DNA from 3 places in the Streptomyces sp. NPDC001315 genome. Region 3 is predicted to be linked to each of the others. Evidence: riboswitches for the same ligand, from Rfam matches in the RefSeq annotation. Region 3 holds a riboswitch; each other region holds the start of a gene.
The links. Region 3 has a riboswitch for S-adenosylmethionine ahead of ACFY16_RS05600 (aminotransferase class V-fold PLP-dependent enzyme). Riboswitches for the same ligand answer to the same signal wherever they lie in the genome.
Positions count from the first base shown of each region.

Region 1 (2,257 bases), on a different contig from region 3:
TGTCTCCGGCGCCCGTGGACGGATCGACAGCAGACCCGCGAGGACGACCGTGAAGGACACGGCGTTGAGAGCGAACACCCACCCGGTACCGATCGCCCCGACCAGCACACCGGCGATCGCCGGGCCGATCAGGCGGGCGGCGTTCAGGGACAGGATGTTCAGGCCCGCCGCCTTCGGGATCAGAGCCCGGCCGACCAGTTCGGTGACGAAGGACAGCCGAGCGGGGTTCTCCACCGTGAACACGCAGCCCAGGGCGAAGGACAGGACGTACAGAAGCCACAGCGGGGCATGGCCGGAGAGCACCATCACCGTCAGGAGCAGGGCCTGCACGGCGTACAGCGTCTGGGTCCACAGCAGCAGGGCCCGCCGGTCGTACCGGTCGGCTATGACCCCGCCCCACAGGCCGAACAGCAGCACTGGGGCGAACTGAAGGCCCACGACCCAGCCGAGCGCGGTCCCGCTGTGGGTGAGCGTCAGGACGTACCAGTCCAGCGCGACACCCTGCATGGCGCTGCCGACGTTGGACACCAGACCCGTGCTCCAGTAGATCCGATAGTCACGGACCCGCAGCGCGGCGAACACCCCTGCCGGGGCGGTGCTGTTGACGGCCATGCGTCTCTTTCCGATGGGTCGGCCAGGTGGTGCACGCGACGGACGCGTCGCAGGGAGAGCCCCGGGGCGGCCGAGGCGGGCGGAGAAGGGCCGCACGACGGGTTCCCCACCGGAGGCGGCCGGCGATGCCGGTCCGGATCCGCGCGAAGGCACGGCGGTGCACGGGCGCAGAAAGGACTGAAGGGAGCGAGTGGTCAGCGACAGGTCTGGTCGAACTGATCGGCGCGGCGGCCCACCCAGAAGGGATCGAGCAGCACGGTGCGTGCCTGACCTGCGGTCTCCATGGCCGGATCAAAGCACACGGCGCGAGGAGCGTCCACCACGCGTCCCGGCACGTGAGACGGCCCCGCCTTCTCGAACAGGGCGCCCGATTCCGGCATTGACGTACGACAAGGCCGCTCCGTAGCATCGCGACGGGCATTGAGTGTCAGCGTCAAGCCCTGGCTCGCTGACCGGCAACCCTCCCGCGCGGTGGGGTGCTCCAGGTGAAAGCCCGGCGGGATCACGACAATTCCCGCAAGCGCGTGGCCCCGGGACCGGGGCCGGAGATGGGGAGGACCGGCATGCGGCACTGTGGTGACCCGGCTGTCTCCTTCACCGACGCCACGGCGTTCTCCCAGCTCTCGCGCCGACGCCACATCGATCTGAAGCGCTCGACCAGCTGCCTCTGTCAGGCCTGACGAGCTCGGTCGGCGTCGACTGACGTCCGTTACCCAGCCACGGCTTCTTCGTACTTTTCTCCTTGCCACCGCTCTCGGTGTCTTTCTCCCTGGCCCCCTGTCTGTACAGCGCTCCCCCGCTGCCGGTGTCGATCCGGCCGGGCCCGCACGCCCATGTACGGCCGTGCCTCGCACGGCACCCCGTGCCTGGTGAACACGAGTAGGAGAAACCCTTCCGTGAAAGCACTCCCGGATATCAGACTCTCCCAATGGGCGCCCCTGGCCGCCCTGCTGACCACCAGTGTTCTGCTGACCGCCTGCGGGTCGGGCGGTGACGACTCCGGCAGCGGAAGCCGCCCGGCGAAGTCCGGCGGCACCTTGACCTTCGCGGTGGGTTCCGACGCCGGCTGCGTGGACCCGCAACAGTCCGGCAGCAACGAAAGCATCTACTCGGTGCGCCAGAGCGTGGACTCCCTGACCGACCAGGACCCCGAGACCGGCAAGATCGTGCCGTGGCTGGCCAAGAGCTGGGACATCGACGCCGAGGCGACGACGTTCACATTCCACCTGCGGTCGGGTGTCACCTTCAGCGACGGGTCGGAGCTGACCGCACAGGTGGTCAAGGACAACTTCGACGCGGTGCCGAAGCTCGGCGCCCTGGGGACCCTCGCCCAGGGCTATCTGAGCGGCGTCAAGAGCACCACCGTGGTGGACCCGCTCACCGTCAAGGTGACGTTCAAGGTGCCCAACGCCCAGTTCCTCCAGGCGACCTCGACCCACTCGCTGGGCATCGAGTCGTCGGCCAGCGTGAAGAAGACCCCGCAGCAGAAGTGCAGCGACGGCGTGATCGGATCCGGGCCGTTCGTACTGAAGCAGTATGTGCAGAACCAGTCGATCACCCTGGCCAAGCGCACCGGCTACGCCTGGGGCTCCTCGCTGTGGTCCAAGAAGGGCGAGGCCTACCTGGACAAGCTGGTGTTCAAGGT
Region 1 covers NZ_JBIAWZ010000011.1:86,217-88,473, reverse strand. Annotated here, with positions in the region: gene ACFY16_RS27190 (MFS transporter) at 1-612, opposite strand, end outside; SAM riboswitch class IV at 1,029-1,141, shown strand; gene ACFY16_RS27185 (putative leader peptide) at 1,161-1,292, shown strand; gene ACFY16_RS27180 (ABC transporter substrate-binding protein) at 1,509-2,257, shown strand, end outside.
Region 1: it holds a riboswitch for S-adenosylmethionine, as region 3 does, so the genes downstream of both, ACFY16_RS27185 (putative leader peptide) here and ACFY16_RS05600 (aminotransferase class V-fold PLP-dependent enzyme) in region 3, are expected to answer to the same signal.

Region 2 (2,257 bases), on a different contig from region 3:
GACCAGCATGCCCAGTTCCACCCCGTATCCGACCGGGAAGGGGAGCTGCTCCAGCAGCGAGCGGCGGGCCGCGTACTCGCCGCCGAGCGGCTGCACGAAACCGGCCAGCTGCGGCCAGTGCATGTTCAGCAGCGGTCGGGCCATCAGCTCCGTCACCCGGCCGCCCTGGCCGGCGGTCTTGCCGGAGGCGAGCGAATTCAACTCAGTGCCGGAGGCGAGCGAATCCGACTCGGTGCCCAGCGGGCGGTCGTACATGCCCTTGACGAGATCGACGTCCGGGTCGGTGAGCAGCGGGCCCACGATTCCGGACACGAAGTCGGAGGAGAATTCCCTCAGGTCGGCGTCGATGAAGCAGACGATGTCCCCGCCGGTGACCAGCAGGGACCGCCAGAGCACCTCGCCCTTGCCCGGCACGGCCGGGATACGGGGCAGGATGTCGTCGCGGTGGACGACCCGGGCGCCCGCGGCGGCGGCCACCTCGGAGGTGCGGTCGGTGGATCCCGAGTCGACGACGACGATCTCGTCGACGAGCGGGACCTGCTGCATGAGGTCGTGACGGATCACGGCGACGATGTCGCCGACCGTCTCCTCCTCGTTGAGCGCGGGCAGGACGACGGAGACCGACTGGCCCCTGGCGCGTTTCGCGGCAAGGAGCTGGTGGAGCGGCCGATCGGTCACGGACCAGGAGCGTGTGCTCAGCCAGCGCTCGACTTCTTCCAGCACAGTGGCGGCTCCTTCTACGTTCTCGCGGCGGGAAAGGGGCCCGCAGCGGTGGCGGCTATGGGCACAGGCATCTCGCGGTTCGGACGACTCTCTCAACTGTCCTGGCCTTCGGTTACAGTCTTGAACAACGCGGGTGACCATCGCATGTCCGGGGTGGCCCGCCGTTCACAACTACATACCGCTCATCCAGAGGGGCAGAGGGATACGGCCCGATGAAGCCCCGGCAACCCTCCAGTCGGTTCTCGTTCACCGCGAGGCTCCCGACTAGGGAAGGTGCCAAATCCGTCTCACGGCGAAGTGCGCCGTGAGGAAGATGAGGAGAAAGGGCCTCGCCTCCATGGCTGTGCAGACTGTTGCAAGCACCACGAACTCCGTCGATCTGGGCCCCGCCGCGGCGCTTTCCTGCCGCGAGTGCGGTCACCGCGTGCCGCTCGGCCCGGTCTTCGCCTGCGAGGAGTGTTTCGGCCCGCTCGAGATCGCGTACGACTTCTCGGCCTACGACACCGAGGAGCTCCGCAAGCAGATCGAGGCGGGACCCGCGAACATCTGGCGCTACGCACCACTGCTGCCCGTCCCCGCGGACGTGGCGACCAAGCCCAACATCAACCCCGGCTGGACCAAGCTCGTCAAGGCCGACAACCTGGCGCGCGAGCTCGGTGTCGACGCCGGCAAGCTCTTCGTCAAGGACGACTCCGGCAACCCGACGCACTCCTTCAAGGACCGCGTCGTCGCCCAGGCCCTCGAGGCCGCCCGCGCCTTCGGGTTCACCACCCTCTCCTGCTCCTCCACCGGCAACCTGGCCGGCGCCGTGGGCGCCGCCGCCGCCCGGGCCGGCTTCCGCTCCTGCGTGTTCATCCCGCACGACCTGGAGCAGGGCAAGGTCGTCATGGCCGCCGTCTACGGCGGCGAGCTCGTCGGCATCGAGGGCAACTACGACGACGTGAACCGCTTCTGCTCCGAGCTGATCGGCGACCCGGCGGGCGAGGGCTGGGGCTTCGTCAACGTCAACCTGCGGCCGTACTACGCGGAGGGCTCGAAGACCCTCGCGTACGAGATCTGCGAGCAGCTCGGCTGGCAGCTGCCCGACCAGCTGGTCGTCCCGATCGCCTCCGGCTCCCAGCTCACGAAGATCGACAAGGGCCTGCAGGAGCTGATCAAGCTCGGGCTGGTCGAGGACAAGCCGTACAAGATCTTCGGTGCGCAGGCGGAAGGCTGCTCGCCGGTGTCCGTGGCGTACAAGGCAGGCCACGACGTCGTACGTCCCCAGAAGCCGGACACCATCGCCAAGTCCCTCGCGATCGGCAACCCGGCCGACGGGCCGTACGTCCTGGACATCGCGCGCCGCACGGGCGGTGCGGTGGAGGATGTGACGGACGAGCAGATCGTGGACGCGATCAAGCTGTTGGCGCGGACCGAGGGCATCTTCGCCGAGACGGCCGGCGGGGTGACCGTGGGCGTGACGAAGAAGCTCATCGAGGCCGGCCTGCTCGACCCGACCAAGACGACCGTCGTACTGAACACCGGCGACGGACTG
Region 2 covers NZ_JBIAWZ010000008.1:341,280-343,536, reverse strand. Annotated here, with positions in the region: gene ACFY16_RS24150 (glucosyl-3-phosphoglycerate synthase) at 1-723, opposite strand, end outside; SAM riboswitch class I at 903-1,043, shown strand; gene thrC (threonine synthase) at 1,061-2,257, shown strand, end outside.
Region 2: it holds a riboswitch for S-adenosylmethionine, as region 3 does, so the genes downstream of both, thrC (threonine synthase) here and ACFY16_RS05600 (aminotransferase class V-fold PLP-dependent enzyme) in region 3, are expected to answer to the same signal.

Region 3 (2,257 bases):
GACCGTCGAGGAGATCACGGGCCTCGTCCGGGCCATGTACGAGCACGCGAACGTGATCCAGGTGCCGGGCGCCACCGTCGACATCGTCGGTACGGGCGGCGACGGCGCGAAGACGGTGAACATCTCCACGATGTCCTCGATCGTCATCGCCGGCACCGGTGCCAAGGTCGTCAAGCACGGCAACCGGGCCGCGTCGTCGGCGTCGGGTGCCTCGGACGTCCTGGAGAAGCTCGGGGTCAATCTCGAGCTGACGCCGAAGCGGGTGGCGGAGGTCGCCGAGGAGGCCGGGATCACCTTCTGCTTCGCGGTGAAGTTCCATCCGGCGCTGCGCCATGTGGCGGCGGCGCGCGGTCAGCTGGGCATCCGGACGGTGTTCAACTTCCTGGGTCCGCTGACCAACCCGGCGAAGGTGAAGTCCCAGGCGATCGGCGTCGCCGATCTGCGCATGGCGCCCATCATCGCGGGTGTCTTCGCCGAGCGCGGCAACTCCTCGCTGGTGTTCCGCGGCGACGACGGCCTCGACGAGCTCACCACGACGTCCACCTCCCGGGTGTGGGTCGTCCGGGATGGCAAGGTGAGCGAGGAGGCCTTCGACCCGCGGGACGTCGGTATCGAGCTGGTGCCGGTGGAGGCGCTGCGGGGCGCCGACGCGTCGTTCAACGCGGACGTGGCGCGTCGGCTGCTGGGCGGCGAGACCGGCCCGGTGCGGGACGCCGTCCTGCTGAACTCGGCGGCGGCGCTGGTCGCGCTGGAGCCGGGCTCGGGGACGCTGGCCGAGCAGATCCGCGCCGGCATGGACAAGGCGGCGGAGTCGATCGACTCGGGCGCGGCCAAGCGGACGCTGGAGCGCTGGGTGGCCGTCAGCAACGCGTAGCGGATGTGAGTGCGGTCCCGTAATCCGGACATGAGTTGCGGGACCGCGATCACTTCACGTATTTTCCTGTTCAGGTCATGAGTGACAGTCATGAGGCCCCGGCCGACTGTCCGGCAACCCTCCGTCCGTGGCGGGGTGCCCCGGGTGAAGACCAGGCCGTAGGCAGCGAGGTCTACGGCAAGCGCGGACCCCTCACGCTTCTTCGAGCAAGCACAGCCCAGGGGTCCTGGTCGTCGAGGGAGCCTTCTGTGAGCAAGCGAATGCGATAGGGCGTAGAGCCCCGCCTCCGCATACCCCTTTCACCTTTCTCCGTGCTTGAGCCGTATCCGCTCGCGCGGTGATTCCTCTTGCTTCTCACAGGAGTTCACCATGTCCGTCTCCACCGCTGCCGCCGACCAGTCGCTTTGTTCCCCGCTGCCCGTTCTGGGCCGGGATGTCACCGTCCCGCTCGTCACGGGCGGCGAAGTCACCTATGCCGCGCTCGACTACGCGGCCAGCGCCCCCGCCCTCCAGCGCGTCTGGGACGACGTGGCGGCGTACGCCCCGTACTACGGCAGCGTCCACCGCGGCGCCGGCTACCTCTCCCAGCTCTCCACGGACCTCTTCGAGAACGCCCGCGGGACCGTCGCGGAGTTCCTCGACTGCCGTACCGACGACCAGGTCGTCTTCACCCGGTCCACCACCGACTCGCTCAACCTCCTCGCGGCCGCGCTCCCCGCCGACTGCCAGGTCTTCGTCTTCGAGACCGAGCATCACGCCTCGCTGCTGCCCTGGAAGGACGCCCAGGTCACCTATCTCGACGCCCCGCGCACCCCGGGTCAGGCCGTCGAGACCCTGGAGCGCGCCCTCGCCGACCGCGACCCCTACGGCCCGGCCCTGGTCTGCGTCACCGGCGCCTCGAACGTCACCGGCGAGCTGTGGCCCGTACGGGAGCTGGCCGCGGCCGCGCACGCGCACGGCGCCCGCATCGTCCTGGACGCCGCCCAGCTCGCCCCGCACCACCCGGTGTCGGTACAGGACCTCGACGTCGACTGGGTCGCCTTCTCCGGCCACAAGCTGTACGCCCCGTTCGGCTCCGGTGTCCTGGCCGGCCGCGCGGACTGGCTGCGTGCGGCCGAGCCGTACCTGGCGGGCGGCGGCGCCAGCCGCAAGGTCACCCGGCGCGAGGACGGCGGAGTGGACGTGGAGTGGCACGAGAGCGCCGCCCGCCACGAGGCCGGCTCGCCGAACGTCATCGGCGCCTACTCCATCGCCTCCGCCTGCAAGGCCCTCACCGAGGCCGGCTTCGACACGCTCGTCGCCCGCGAACAGCACCTGATCGACACCGTCCGCGCGGGCCTCGCCGAGGTCCCCGAGGTCAAGGTCCTGTCCCTCTTCGGCGAC
Region 3 covers NZ_JBIAWZ010000001.1:1,263,439-1,265,695, reverse strand. Annotated here, with positions in the region: gene trpD (anthranilate phosphoribosyltransferase) at 1-874, shown strand, start outside; SAM riboswitch class IV at 948-1,064, shown strand; gene ACFY16_RS05600 (aminotransferase class V-fold PLP-dependent enzyme) at 1,244-2,257, shown strand, end outside.